2 regions of the Streptomyces sp. NPDC092369 genome follow, and region 1 is predicted to be linked to the other one. Evidence: riboswitches for the same ligand, from Rfam matches in the RefSeq annotation. Region 1 holds a riboswitch; the other holds the start of a gene.
The links. A riboswitch is a leader RNA that binds a small molecule or an ion and turns the genes downstream of it on or off. The one in region 1 is predicted to bind ZMP and ZTP.
Positions count from the first base shown of each region.

Region 2: another riboswitch for ZMP and ZTP. It lies ahead of ACIQI8_RS02235 (bifunctional 5,10-methylenetetrahydrofolate dehydrogenase/5,10-methenyltetrahydrofolate cyclohydrolase); the one in region 1 lies ahead of ACIQI8_RS21800 (glycine hydroxymethyltransferase).

Region 1 is NZ_JBIVQP010000003.1:1,073,451-1,080,865, reverse strand. It holds gene ACIQI8_RS21825 (AAA family ATPase) at 1-299, shown strand, start outside; gene ACIQI8_RS21820 (hypothetical protein) at 271-678, opposite strand; gene ACIQI8_RS21815 (hypothetical protein) at 748-1,629, opposite strand; gene ACIQI8_RS21810 (hypothetical protein) at 1,786-2,133, shown strand; gene ACIQI8_RS21805 (glutathionylspermidine synthase family protein) at 2,141-3,325, shown strand; ZMP/ZTP riboswitch at 3,399-3,489, shown strand; gene ACIQI8_RS21800 (glycine hydroxymethyltransferase) at 3,521-4,975, shown strand; gene ACIQI8_RS21795 (hypothetical protein) at 5,013-5,687, opposite strand; gene ACIQI8_RS21790 (hypothetical protein) at 5,871-6,560, opposite strand; gene ACIQI8_RS21785 (hypothetical protein) at 6,741-7,415, opposite strand, start outside.
Region 2 is NZ_JBIVQP010000001.1:507,057-514,471, forward strand. It holds gene ACIQI8_RS02210 (hypothetical protein) at 1-208, shown strand, start outside; gene ACIQI8_RS02215 (ABC transporter ATP-binding protein) at 285-2,039, shown strand; gene ACIQI8_RS02220 (aldehyde dehydrogenase family protein) at 2,057-3,517, opposite strand; gene ACIQI8_RS02225 (hypothetical protein) at 3,653-3,946, opposite strand; gene ACIQI8_RS02230 (nuclear transport factor 2 family protein) at 4,119-4,484, shown strand; ZMP/ZTP riboswitch at 4,698-4,781, shown strand; gene ACIQI8_RS02235 (bifunctional 5,10-methylenetetrahydrofolate dehydrogenase/5,10-methenyltetrahydrofolate cyclohydrolase) at 4,804-5,652, shown strand; gene ACIQI8_RS02240 (CU044_5270 family protein) at 5,653-6,630, opposite strand; gene ACIQI8_RS02245 (RNA polymerase sigma factor) at 6,623-7,174, opposite strand; gene ctaD (cytochrome c oxidase subunit I) at 7,281-7,415, shown strand, end outside.

The DNA.
Region 1 (7,415 bases):
TCGCCGAGCTGGCCGCCGTACCCTTCCTGCGCCACTGCGACCGCGAACTGGCGGCCTGCGGGGCGGCCCCGGACGGCACCTGCCCGGACCCCGTCGGACTCACCCCGCAGGAACACGCCGTCGCCCAACTCGCGGCGACCGGGCTGACCAACCGCCAGATCGCCCGCGAGCTGGTCCTCAGCGCGAAGACCGTCGAGTACCACCTCAGCCACGCCTACGCCAAGCTCGGCATCCGCTCCCGGGTGGAACTCGTGGCCCGGGTGGCTGCGGCTAGGGAAGGATCAGGAACGGCGGGCTGACGGCGAAGGTCGCGCCCGGCTCCGTCGAGCCGTACTTCACCGATCCGTAGGCCTGTGCGATGTGGCCAGCGTGCTGGCTGAGCACGGCGCTGCTCAGCGTGAACTCGAAGACCCCCGGAAAGTCGGTCCACCCTTCTCCGGCCGTGAGGAAGTGACCCTGCACCACTCCGGATCCGACGACGGGAATGGCTGTGCCGTCGTCGATGTCACGCACGACGAGCGACACCCGGTACGACCCCTCCTGCCCGTGGAGGGTCCGCCCCGCCTCGGCCTCCAGAACGATCTCGCCGTCCTTCTGCGGGTTCAGCGTGCTGTCGGCGATCTTCCCGCCCGGCTCACGGCTGAACACCCGCACGATCTGAGCGTCGTTCGGTCCCATGACTACCCCCTGTTCGTCCTGCTCCATCCGGCCGGTTCTCCGGCCGCACACGGAACAGTAGGAAGCGCGTCAGCCCTCAGGCCTCCGGGAAGGGCCAGGGGAAATCCCCGGGGAGGGCGGCGGCGCCTCCCCGAACCGTGCCAGCGCCAACGCCCCCGCCACGGCCACGCAGAACCCCAGCACCGCGAGCCACACCAAGCCCTCCCGGGTGCGGTCGCCGAGCCAGATCACGCCCACCGCGGCCGGGCCGATCGTCTCGCCGATGACCATTCCGGCGGTGGCCGCCGTCACCGAACCGTGCCGCAGGGCCGAGGTCAGCAGGAGGAAGGCGGCGGCGCCGCCGAGGAGGAGGGCGTAGGTCGCCGGGTTGGTGAACAGGTCCGCCGGGGCGATCGAGTCGATCAGGCGTACCGCCACCTCCACCACCCCGAACCCGAACCCCGCCCCCAGCCCGAGCGCCGGCGCCCGGTCCCGCCCCGACCAGCGCCCGCCGACCAGCGCGAGCAGCAGGACCGCGACGGCGACCGCGAGCATCGCGTACTTCAGCGCGGTCGACCCGGCACGGTCCCCCTCCGTACCCGAGGCCAGCCCCAGCATCGCCAGTCCGCCGCAGACCACCCCGACCGCGCCCCACTCCATGCCGCTCAGCCGCACCCGCAGCAGCCGGGCCGCGACCACCGCCGTCACCGCGAGGCTGGAGGCCAGTGCGGCACCGACCGCGTAGATGGGGATCGAGCGCAGCGCCGCGATCTGGAACACGAACCCCAGCCCGTCAAGACCGAGCCCCAGCAGATACCGCCACTGCCGCACGGCCCGGAGCAGCAGCGCCGCCTCCCCGCCGGCGCCGGTCGGGCGCGTGCCGGCCGTCTCCGCGTCGGCCTCCCGCGTGGCGACGGCCTGCAACACCGTCGCCGTACCGAAGCAGACCGCCGCACCGAGCGCGCACACCATCCCAAAGATCACAAAGTGACTGTAGGGGAGGGGAGTACGGGCGGGGTGCCTCGTGGCGCGCTCTCACCGATCTCTAGGCTGTCCGCCGAAGATCACACAACAGCCTGACGGCGACCGGTCGATCGCGGGGCCGTCGGATCAACGGGGAGACGGAACATGGCGGACGCACGCCGACAACTACGCTCGGGCACGGTCGTACTCGGCGGCATGGGACTGCTCGCCGCCGCCCTCACCGCCTGCTCCTCCGACCCCGACAAGCGCTGCGTCGACCGCGACAGCTACCAGCTCGCCAAGGGCTACAAGGTCGTCGCCGACAAGAGCTGCAACTCCACCAGGACCTCGGCGAACGGCGCCTGGTACTACGGCGGCAAGAAGAAGGGCTCCTGGGTCGAGGGCGGTTCCTTCACCAAGCCGCGCAAGGGCTCCGGTTCCTCCGGCGGCGGCCACGGCAGCAGTGTCGACCGCGGCGGCTTCGGCAGCGGCAAGGGAAGCTCCGGCGGCTGACCGACCCATGCGACGGCACTCCATCACCCCCCGCCCGAACTGGCAGCGCACCGTCGAGGAACAGGGCCTCGTCTATCCGCTCACCCGGTATCCCGACGACTCCCTGCGCCCCTACTGGGACGAGAGCGCCTACTACTCCTTCACGCTCCCCGAGGTCGAGGCCCTGGAGGAGACCGTCGAGGAACTGCACGGCATGTGCCTGGCCGCGGCCGAGCACATGGTCTCCCACCACCGCCTCGCCGACCTCGGCATCACCGACCCCCGCCTCGCGCAGGCCGTCGCCGAGGCCTGGCACCGACGCGCCGAACTCCCTTCCGTCTACGGCCGTTTCGACCTGCGCTACGACGGCACCGGACCGGCGAAGCTCCTGGAGTACAACGCCGACACGCCCACCTCCCTCGTCGAGGCCGCCTCGCCCCAGTGGTTCTGGATGCGGGACCGCTTTCCCGGCGCCGACCAGTGGAACTCCCTCCACGAACGCCTCGTCGCCGCCTGGAAGAACCAGGCCGCCCTCCTCCCGCCGGGCGCGCCCCTCCACTTCGCGCACTCCGCCGCCGACGAACTCGGCGAGGACCTCATGACCGTCGCCTATCTCAAGGAGACCGCCGAACAGGCCGGCCTCGACACCGACTGGATCTCCATGGAGGAGATCGGCTGGGACCCCCTCTCCGGCCGCTTCGTCGACAACCGCCTCCGCTTCATCCGCAGTTGCTTCAAGCTCTATCCCTGGGAGTGGCTCACCACCGACCGCTTCGCCGACCACGTCCTCGACACCCTCGACAACGGCGGCGGCACCGGCACCACCCTGTGGATCGAGCCCGCCTGGAAGATGCTCCTCAGCAACAAGGCCCTGCTGGCCGTCCTGTGGGAGCTGTACCCCGACCACCCCAACCTCCTCCCGTCCTATCTCGACGGCCCCCGCGACCTCGCCCGCACCACGGGCTACGTCGCCAAGCCCCTGCTCGGCCGCGAGGGCGCGGGCGTGACGATCCACGCCCCGGGCACGCCCCAGGCAACGCCCGAAGAACCCTGCTGCTACCAGCAGTTGGCCCCGCTGCCCGACTTCGACGGCAACCACGTCGTCCTCGGCGCCTGGGTCGTCGAGAACGAGTCGGCCGGCCTCGGCATCCGGGAGTCGTCGGGCCTGGTCACGGACGAGTACGCCCGCTTCCTCCCGCACGTCATCCAGTGAGTCCGCCGCCCCGCCGCCATCGCTCGCATGGTGGACGCGGCACCTCCGGCCGGCGACCTCCCCGGTAGGCTGACCGGCGGGCCGTGACTGGCGCGCTGGGATGGGACCAACCATCGGGGAGCGGCCCGAACGGAAACTGTGTGCCGTGCGCCTGGGCCGTACCGTGAACGCCGAACGCCACGTCCGGAGGTCCTGATGCCCGACAGCTCTGCGCCCCTTTCCCCCGAGTCCACCGCCTTCCGCTCCGCCCTCGACGTGATCCGCGCCGTCGAGCCGCGCGTCGCCGACGCCATCGGCCAGGAAGTCGCCGACCAGCGCGAGATGCTCAAGCTGATCGCCTCGGAGAACTACGCCTCCCCGGCCACCCTGCTCGCCATGGGCAACTGGTTCAGCGACAAGTACGCCGAGGGCACCGTCGGACGCCGCTTCTACGCCGGCTGTCGCAACGTCGACACCGTCGAGTCCCTCGCCGCCGAGCACGCCAAGGAACTCTTCGGCGCCCGGCACGCCTACGTCCAGCCGCACTCCGGCATCGACGCCAACCTCGTCGCCTTCTGGTCCGTCCTCGCCCAGCGGGTCGAGGCCCCCGCCCTGGAGAAGGCCGGCGTCCGCCAGGTCAACGACCTCTCCGAGGCCGACTGGGCCGAACTGCGCCAGGCCTTCGGCAACCAGCGCATGCTCGGCATGTCCCTGGACGCCGGCGGCCACCTCACCCACGGCTTCCGCCCGAACATCTCCGGCAAGATGTTCGACCAGCGTTCTTACGGCACCGACCCCACCACCGGCCTCATCGACTACGAGGCCCTGCGCACCTCCGCCCGCGAGTTCCAGCCGCTGATCATCGTCGCCGGCTACTCCGCCTACCCCCGTCTCGTGAACTTCCGCATCATGCGCGAGATCGCCGACGAGGTCGGTGCGACCCTGATGGTCGACATGGCGCACTTCGCCGGCCTCGTCGCCGGCAAGGTGCTGACCGGCGACTTCGACCCGGTCCCGCACGCCCAGATCGTCACCACCACCACCCACAAGTCGCTGCGCGGCCCGCGCGGCGGCATGGTCCTGTGCGACGACTCCCTCAAGGACCAGGTCGACCGCGGCTGCCCGATGGTCCTCGGCGGTCCGCTCCCGCACGTCATGGCCGCCAAGGCAGTCGCCCTCGCCGAGGCCCGTCAGCCCTCCTTCCGCGACTACGCCCAGCGCATCGTCGACAACTCCCGCGCCCTCGCTGAGGGGTTGATGAGCCGCGGCGCCACGCTCGTCACCGGCGGCACGGACAACCACCTCAACCTGATCGACGTCACCACCTCCTACGGCCTCACCGGCCGCCAGGCCGAGGCAGCCCTCCTCGACTCCGGCATCGTCACCAACCGCAACTCCATCCCCGCCGACCCCAACGGCGCCTGGTACACCTCCGGCATCCGCATCGGCACCCCCGCCCTGACCACCCGTGGCCTCGGCACCGCCGAGATGGACGAGGTCGCCGCGCTCATCGACCGCGTCCTCACCACCGCGGAGCCCGGCACCACCAGCAAGGGCGTGCCCTCCAAGGCCCAGCACGTCCTCGACCCCAAGGTCGCCGACGAGATCTCCCACCGCGCCACCGACCTCGTGGCCGGCTTCCCGCTCTACCCGGAGATCGACCTGGGCTGAGGCCCGAGGCCCGAGGCCCAAAGGGGCGCACCGCACCTCACCGGTCGAGGTCGATCAGCTCATGTCGTGGCTCCTCCCGCGGCGGTCCGGCTCTCTGCCGGTCCGCCGCGCGGCGTATCAGCAACATGCCCCCGGCCCCGACCGCGAGCCCCACGGCCAGGCCCGGCAGCGCCCACCAGACACCATCCCGGCCGAACCCACCTCCGCCCAGCCTGTTCGCCGCCCCCGCTCTGTCCGAGCCGTCCGCCGCGGCCGAGCCGGTCCGCGCGGACCCGCTCCCGGCGGCGCCCTCGCCCGTGCCGTCCCCGGGTCTGCTCCGCGGCCCGTCCCCGAGTCCGTCGAGCACGCTCTGCTGCTCCAACGTCACGAAGATCGAACTCGGTGCCCGGTGCCAGCGGATGTCGTCGTCCTCCACATCCGGCGCGAGGTCACTGCGCACCCACGGCGAACCGTCCGCCGCCACGAACAGTTGGTCCTGCCGCTCCACCGCCACGTCACCGCCCGGCGCCCGATGGGTCCGCGGCCAGCCCCCGACACCCGACAGCCCCCAGATCACCGTGAAGTCCACCGGCGGATACCGACCCTTGGTCCACTCCTCCGGCACCCGTTCAGTCCCGGTGTATGTCGGCCGCAGCAACTCCGACAGCCGGGCGAACGCGGGCTCGCCCGAGCGCAACGCCATCGTCCGGCCCGTGCCACCCGCGACGATCATCGCCGTGTCGGGGGCTGTCCCGGCCCCGCGTCGGTGCCTCCGCCGGTACTCGGGTCACTGCCCCGGCCCCAGCCCCCGCGGCCACCGCAGCGTCGGCCGTAGGCGCCCCGCACAAGCTCACCGCCACCGCCGGCGACAACACCGCCAGCCACACCATCGCCCGCCGAGTCCGTCCGCGGCCCCTCATACGTCCCGCAACTCCTGCCTGGGTCCCGGCTCCCGCCCGCCACGCCACCGACCCGACGGCAGCCGCGACGCCAGCGGCCGGAGCATCACCGCCAACCCCGCCCCGGCCGCCGCCCCCGGCAGCGTCCACCACCAGTTGGACCACCAACGGGTGCCGTCGGGCGGGTCCGGCAGGCCGACCGACACGGTGGTGGTCGAGGTGTCCGGTACGTCGGTCGGCACCGTGGCCGGATCCGGGGTCGGCTCCTCCGATCGCCACGGTTCCGGGAAGATGCCCCCGTAGCCACCGTCGCCCGAGGCCTTGCCCATCACGCCCAACTTCTGCAGCAGAGCGCGCAGTTCGACGGGGTGGTCGGCTCGGTGCCAGTAACCGTTCGGCGTTTCCAGCACATTGGCCGCCGTGTGGATCCAGACGGCGTGGCGCCCGGAGTCGACGGGGAAGACCCGGTCCACGCGCCAGGGTGACATGTCGTGCGCCATCCAAGTGACGTTGATCTGACGCGCGTTCGCCATATCGACCTCGGACGGCTGGTCTCGGCTGCCCACGTCCGCCGTGCCGAGCAGTTGTTGCAGTGCGCCGTACTCCTTGTCGGAGTAGTACAACCCGGTGGCCTGGCCGCTGCTCGGCGAGGTCACCAGCACGCTCGTCGGGCCGCCCGCCGAGGCCGACGACGCGACCCACGTCATCAGAACCAGCGTCACCGCCAACGCACCTGCCAGCACCGCCAGTTCACGGACCCGTCCGCGCCAACTGTTCCGCCACCCGCGCATCCCGTCCCCCTACCAGTCGTCCCCTCGACCCGTCCCCGAGCCGCCTGTCACTTCTGGTACACCGCCCGACCCGCCGGGGTTCCCACCCCGACCGCACTAATTCCCGGAGCCGTCGGCAGAACCGGCAGCGGAGCCGTCGGCAGACAACCCGCCGGACTTCTCCAGCTCCTTCGCGATCTCCAGCGCCCGTGCCCTCGACGTCACCCCCTCCAGCCGGAGCGTCACCTGGTCGAAGCCGGCCCGGTGCATCCACAGCAGCGTCGGCCCCGCGGTCCGCTCCTTGCGGGTGAAGCGGCTGCCGTCCGCGTCGATCAGCCAGAAGCTCAGCAGATGCGGGCGGGGAAACCACAGGGCGTAGTCCGACATGCCGTCGGTCGAGGTCTCCTCGCCCAGCGGGATCCACTCCGGCTGTTCGCGCGCGGTCTTGGCGAAGGTGAGATCCAGCGCGTTCGGCATCTCGTCGAGCCGGACCGTGTGCCCGTCCTCGCGCCAGCACAGGCTCACCAGGAACCGCCCGTGCGGCTCACCGGTCACCGCCACCGCGTCCGGGAGGCCCAGCGCCTTCGGCACCAGCGGCTCGAACCCGGCGCGTCGCTCGGCCTGTCCGAGCGACACCGACCGGCCGCAGCCGGGCACCTCGGCGCCGGGCGAGGGCACCGCCGACGGGTCGTACCGCACTTCGACCCCACCGAAGTCGAACCAGTCGAAGACCGCCGCCCGCACCGGGGGCGTCAGCACGAGCACCGTCAGCAGACCGCACAGCAGGGCGCT
Region 2 (7,415 bases), on a different contig from region 1:
CGTGGTGGACCAGTTGGTCGCCGCGAACCGAGACGTCCGCGACCGGGCCAGGGCCGTCGGCGGGGTCCTGCACCCGGTCAGCGCGCTGCCGATGACGCCCGGGGACTGGCGATCCCACTTCGGCCCGGTCTGGGAGGACTTGGTCCGCGCCAAGGCCCTGTACGACACGAACCGCGTCCTGGCCAGGGGGTACGGCCTGTGGCCCTGACCGCACGCCGGGCGGGGCGACGGCCGAGGTGTACGCCGACGTAGCCTGAATGCTCACCGCCTGTCGAAGGAGCGCAGTGAGCATCGCAGAGACCCGGCCCGACCCACCCGCCTGGCGGCTGCTCCTCGCCTATGTCCGCCCGCACCGGTGGACGCTGCTCGCCGGTGCCCTGCTCTCGCTGCTCACCGGTGCGACCGGGCTGCTGCTGCCGCTGGTGGCCAAGGGGTTGATCGACGACCTCTCGCACGACCGGACCATCACCCGTGCCCTGCTGGCCATGTCGGCGCTCGTGGTGGCCAACGCGGCGCTGGGCGCGCTGGGTTCGTACGTGCTGCGGCGCACCGCCGAGTCGGTGGTGCTCGGCGCGCGGCGCGCCCTGTCGTCGTATCTGCTGCGGCTGCGCATCGCGGCCGTCGACCGCAGCGAGCCGGGCGACCTGATGGCCCGGATCACCTCCGACACCACCCTGTTGCGCGAGGTCACCACCGACTCGCTCGTGGGCCTGGGCACGGGCGGGCTCACGCTGGTGGCGACGATCGTGATGATGGGCCTGGTCGATCCGGTGCTGCTCGGGGTCACCCTGGCGGTGGTCGTGTGCGCGGGGACGGTGCTGGGCGTGATCGTCCCGCGCATCAACCGGGCGAGCAGGCAGGCGCAGGACGCGGTCGGCGTGATGGGCGCCTCGCTGGAGCGGATCCTGGGCGCGCTGCGCACGATCAAGGCGTCCGGCGCCGAGGACCGTGAGGAGCGCACCCTGCACGAGGCCGCCGAGGAGTCGTGGCGGCAGAGCGTGCGGGCCGCCAAGTGGACGGCGGCGGCGGGCAACACGGCGGGCCTGGCGATGCAGATCGCCTTCATCACGGTGCTCGCGGTGGGCGGGGCCCGGGTGGCGACCGGAGCCATCGACGTCGGCACACTGGTCGCGTTCCTGCTCTACGTCTTCTATCTGATGCAGCCGATCCAGCAGGTGGTCGGCGCGGTCACCCAGTACCAGACGGGTGCCGCGGCCCTCGCCCGCATCCAGGAGGCGCTGAGCCTGCCCGCCGAACCGGCGGCCGAGCCCGCCCCGTTGCCCTCCCCCGCCGCCGAACCGGCCGCGCTCGCCTTCACCGACGTCCGCTTCCGGTACGCCGACGACCTGCCCTACGTGCACCACGGCGTGACGTTCGCCGTCCCCGCCCAGGGCCTGACGGCGTTCGTCGGCCCGTCCGGCGCGGGCAAGACGACGGTGTTCTCCCTCATCGAGCGGTTCTACGACCCCGAGTCGGGCACGATCACCCTCGACGGACTCCCCCTCGACGACTGGGAGTTGCCCAGGCTCCGGTCCGCGATCGGGTACGTCGAGCAGGACGCGCCGGTACTGTCGGGCTCGCTGCGGGACAACCTGCTGCTGGGCAACCCGGATGCGGACGGCGACGCGCTCACCAAGGTCCTCAGGACGACCCGCCTGGACGGCCTGATCGCCAAGCTGCCCAAGGGAGTCGACACCCTGGTCGGCCACCGGGGCACCAAGCTCTCGGGCGGCGAGCGGCAGCGCGTGGCCATCGCCCGCGCCCTGCTGCGCCGCCCCCGCCTCCTGCTGCTCGATGAGGCCACCTCGCAACTGGACGCGGTGAACGAGGCCGCGCTGCGCGACACGGTCGCCGATGTGGCCCGTACGACCACGGTGCTGGTCGTCGCGCACCGGCTGTCGACGGTGACGACGGCCGACCGGATCGTGGTGATGGACGCGGGCCGGGTACGGGCCGTGGGCACCCACCGCGAACTGGTCGCCGCCGACCCGCTCTACGCGGAGCTGGCCGCCACGCAGTTCCTGGCGACGGCCGGCTGATTCCTGGGCGTCGAGCCCTAGAAGGGATAGTGCGCCTGCTGGGTGGCGATGGTCACCCAACGGGTGTTGGAGAACGCCTCGATGCCCCAGCGACCGCCGAACCGTCCGTACCCGGTGGCCTTCACACCGCCGAAGGGGGCCTGCGGTTCGTCGGCCACCGACTGGTCGTTGATGTGCACGATGCCGGTGCGGATCCGGCGCGCGACGGCGAGCCCGTGCGTGGCGTTCTCGGTGATGATGCCGCAGGTCAGTCCGTTGTCGGTGTCGTTGGCGGCGGCCACCGCGGTGGCGTCGTCGGCGAAGGTGTCGAGCACGCAGACCGGCCCGAACGCCTCCGCGTAGTACAGCTCGGCGTCCTTGGGCACCTCGCTCAGTACGGTCGCCGGGTGCACGGCCTCCGCGGGTTCGCCCCCGCCGACGACGACCTTCGCGCCCTTGGCCACGGCGTCCCCGACCAGGCCAGCCACCCGTCGCGCCGCCGACGTGCTCACCAGCGGGCCCACCACGGTGCGCGGATCCGACGGGTCACCGGCCTGCAGCGAGGCCACCTTGGCGGCGAACTTCGCGGTGAACTCCTCGGCCAGCGACTCGTGCACGAGGATCCGGTCGCCGGACATGCAGATCTGGCCGGCGTTCATGAACACGCTGAAGGTGACGGCGTCGACCGCGTAGTCCACGTCCGCGTCGTCGAGGACGAGCACGGCGTTCTTGCCGCCCAACTCAAGGACGGCGGGCTTGAGATGACGGGCCGCGTGCTCACCGATGATGCGGCCGACGTTGGTGGAGCCGGTGAAGTTGACGGCCCGGACCCGCTCGTCGGCGATGAGCGTCTCGGCGATCTCGGCCGCGTCCTCGCGGGCGTTGGTGACCACGTTGAGCACGCCGTCGGGCAGCCCGGCCTCACGCAGTACGTCGGCGACGAGGAGTCCGCAGGCGAGCGGCGCGTCCTCGCTGGGCTTGACGACGACCGTGTTGCCTGCCGCGAGGGGCGCCGCGACGGCCCGTACCCCGAGGATCACCGGCGCGTTCCACGGCGCGAACGCGGCCACGACGCCGAGGGGTTCCCGCACGGCGAGTCCCAGCGCGCCCTGCTCCTGGGCGCTGAGCACCTCGCCGCGCGGTGCGGTGATCGCGGCGGCGGCCTCGCGCAGGATGTTCGCGGCCAGGGCCACGTTGAAGTACGCCCAGGGCCGGGTGCCACCCGCCTCGTGGGCCATCAGCTCGGCGACCTGTTCACCGCGGGCGTCCAGCAGGTCCGCCGCCTTGAGGAAGATCGCCCGCCGCGCGAAGGGCGCCAGCGCCGCCCACTCCTCGAAGGCGGCGTCGGCCGCGTCCACGGCCCGCCGTACGTCCTCCGGGCCCGCGGCGGCCACGGTCGCGTACACCTCGCCGGTGTACGGATTCACGTCCTCGGCGGTCCGGCCGGAGGTGGCGGGCACGTCCTTGCCGCCGATGAACAGGTCACGGGTGATGGGCATCGTACGCACCTTTGCGTTCGCCTGGTGAAACTGTATTCACATTCCTGACGAAAGACTGCGATTCGACTCGGGCAATGTCAAGGGCCGCCCGGTGTTCCGGGCGGCCCTTGACGAGGACGTACGACGTGCGGCCGACTACTCCAGGCCGCCGAGCAGCCCGGTCACGGGGGCCGCCAGGTCGGTGACCTGGTGCAGCTGGTTGAGGTCGTTGAGCTTGTTCAACTGCTGCAGCTGGCCGGACGGCCGCGGGATCACCGACTTGTGCTGCTCGGGGATGTCGCTCACGGTGAGCGAGTCGAGCGTGGCGATCGGGTTGATTTTCCCGGCGTCCGGAGCGGCCGCCTCGGCCGCGCCCGCCATCGGCGCGGCGAGACCGGTGATACCGGCGGCGAGACCAACGGCGGCGGCGATACGTCGTGTTGAGATCATGCTTTCAGCAACGCCGCCCGGCGCCCGGCGGTCACGGCCGGCGCACGCCGCTCACCCGTCAGGCCCAGCGCGCGGTTGCGCTTGCCGAGCGTGCCGGGGCGGAGGAGGCTCGAAGGTGAGGTCCTACGCGGCCCGTTCCCCTCCCGGGCCGCGGCCCTTCAGGGAGGTCATCATGGGCACGGCGGCACACCCGGCGTTCGACACCGACACACTGCGCCGGGGCATCGAAGGACACACTCCGGAGACGCTTCTGTCTCTCTACGCGGACGACGCCGAACTGCGCGTCGTGAACCGCAACAGTCAGCCCAGCAACCCCACGGTCCTGCACGGCCGCGACGCCATCGGCCGGATGCTGAGCGACGTCTACAGCCGCGACATGACGCACAAGCTGGAGAGGTGCGTGGTCCAGGGCGACAGCGCGGCCTACAGCGAGTCCTGCCGGTACCCGGACGGGATGCGCGTCCTGTCCGAGTCGATGATCACGTTGCGCGACGGCAGGATCTCCGAACAGACCATGATCGAGGCATGGGACGAGTAGGCGGGCGAACCGGGCGGATCCGGATCAGCTCCCGGCTGACCTGGTCCTTCTCCGTACGGACCGGGCTGGGTAGGACGCGGCGCCGAAGCCCGGCCTCCACGGCGGGCCGGCACGTGTCCGCCGTGGTTCTCCGCTCGCTACTGAGGGCTGCCCGGCCCCGCCCACTCCACCCACTCCCAACTGCACGGCGTGCCACCCACAGACGTTAGGCTCGTACCGGGCCGTGACTGGCGCTGAGGTGGAGCACCACCGGGGAGCGGCCTCGCAGAGCAACTGCCGTGCGCCTGGGCGATCTTGTCATCCAGCCCAGGAGTGGATCATGTCTCAGGCCCGGCTCATGGAGGGCGCCTCCCTCGCCCGGCGCATCGTCGAGGACACCGCCAAGAAGGCCGCCGACGTCACCGACCGCACCGGCAGCGCACCCTGCCTCGCCACGGTCCTGGTCGGCGAGGACCCCGCCTCCGTCACCTACGTCCGGATGAAGCAGAACCGCTGTCGCAAGGCCGGCATCGAGTCCCGCCACGTGGCCCTGCCCGCCGCCACGACCACCGACGAACTCGTCGCCACCCTGCGCGGGCTGTCGGACGACCCCGGCGTGCACGGCATCCTGTTGCAGCACCCGATGGGCGAACACATCGACGAGCGGGCCGCGTTCGAGGCGATCGCGCCCGAGAAGGACGTCGACGGCGTCACCTTCGCCTCCTTCGCGACGATGAGCTTCGGCCTGCCGGGCTTCGTGTCCTGCACGCCCGGCGGCATCATCCGGCTGCTCGACGAGTACGAGGTCGACCCGTCCGGCAAGCGGGCCGTGGTCGTGGGCCGCAGCGCGATCCTCGGCAAGCCGGTGGGCATGCTGCTCCTCGTTCGCGACGCGACGGTGACGTACTGCCACTCCCGTACGAAGGAGCTGTCGGACGTGGTCCGGGAGGCGGACATCGTGGTCGCCGCCGTGGGCCGGCCCCGGCTGATCCGCGGGGCGGACATCAAGCCCGGCGCCGTCGTGATCGACGCCGGCTACAACCCCGGCAACGTGGGCGACGTGGACTTCGACTCGGCCGTGGAGCGAGCGGGACTCATCACTCCGGTGCCGGGCGGTGTCGGTCCGATGACGATCGCCACGCTCCTCGAACAGACCGTGGTGGCCGCCGCCCGGCAGCTCGGGGTGTGATCAGCGCATCCACGCGCTGTAGTCCGCGACCGCGCCCGCCTTCACGCCGTACTCCGGCACGGCCTTGGTGTAGACGGCCTCCAGGCCGAGGACGGCTCCGGTGGCCGGGTCCATGATCAACATACGGCGGTAGCCGGCTCCGTCGTACACGTAGGCCTGTCCGCGGCGGCCGAGCCGATCGGTCACCTGGCCGGCGGGGCGCAGCCCCTGGGCGTCGGCCAGCAGTTCGGCGAGCGCCGCTGACTCGGCCGCGCCGAGCGTCCAGTTGTCGAGCAACACCCCGACCGCGTCGAGGAGTTGGGGGGTGGTCATGGTGCCGTGCGTGTACGTGGCCTCCGTCAGGTAGGCGCGCAGCTTCGCGGGGTCGTGCGGGGGCGGCGACTCGGGCGGGGCGTCGCTCCAACTGGGCGGATAGGTCTGACGGTTGATGACGTGGCCGTCCTCGACCAGGTGCGGATCGCCGTTCGCGTCACTGAGGACGGGGCGGCCGGGGTGGCGCGGGTCGGTGGCGACCACGAGTTCGGTGTGGCTGCCGTCCGCCTTCCAGCGCACGACGCGCTCCTGCGGGAGCGTGATCGGGGGCTTGTCGTCGCTCATGCCCAGACTCCAGGACTGGGCGTGCGTGCCCTTGCGCAGCCGGGGCGAAGCGCCGGTCGCGATCGCCTCGGCCAACTCGGCCAGTTGTCGCAGGGATACGGGGGTGGAGCCCGCCTGCACGACCAGCGGGCGCGGGGCGGCGACCGCGGGGGCGGTGCTCGGGCCGCTGAGCAGCAGGGTCAGCGCCGTCGTGGCGACTACGGCGGCTGCCGCGAGGCTCCAGAGGAGGCGGGTGCGGCGGCGCGCGGCGGGGCGTTCGTGCAGCAGCCGGTTGAGGCGGCGTTCGGCGTGGTGGTCGAGGGGGCCGTCGCCGTAGTGGGGGCCGTCGACCGGCACGGGGTTGGCGCGGCGCAGGAGGTCGAGGTCGTGGTCGTCAGCCATGGCCGTGTTCCTTGGTCAGGGTGGCGTCGGGGCGGGTGGCGTCGGGGCGGATGCGGTCGATCTCGGCTCTGAGCCGGCGCCGCGCCCGGTGCAACCGCATCGCCGCGGCCCGGCTGCCGCAGCCGAGAACGACGGCGACCTCGTCGACGGCCAGTTCCTCCCAGGCCGTCAGACGCAGCACCTCCCGGTCGCCCTCGGAGAGCCGGGCCAGCGCCTCGTGCACCCAGGCGCCCGGAGCTTCGGTGTCGGGGCCGGCCACGACCTGCCGCCCGTGCGCGGTCTCGTCGTTGCCCAGCCGGGCCACCAGCCGGCGCCGGCGTCCGTAGCCGCGTACCGCGTTCGCGAGGCAGTTCCGTGCCACCCCGTACAGCCACGGCAGCGGGGACCCCGGCAGGTCGGCCCGGCGTCGCCAGGCGACCGTGAACACCTCCGCCACCACTTCCTCCACCTCGCTGGTACGCCCGTCCAGTCGCCGCGCGACGTAGCGGCTGACCGCCCAGTAGTGCTCGCGATAGGCAGCGGCGAAGAACTCGTCGTTGCTCATGACCCGTACGTGTCCGGCACCGGCCGGAACGTCACACCCCGATTCCGTGATTCACCTCGCGTTCCCCGAGTGTGACCGGTGGGGCGGGAGCGGACACAGGCGGGGCGTGAAGAACCTCAATCGCCAGGACCCCGATCGCCGGATCCTCGATCGCCAGGTCATCAAGTGGCTGACCACCACGGACCACAAGACCATCGGAACGCTGTACCTCGTCACGTCGTTCGCGTTCTTCCTGATCGGC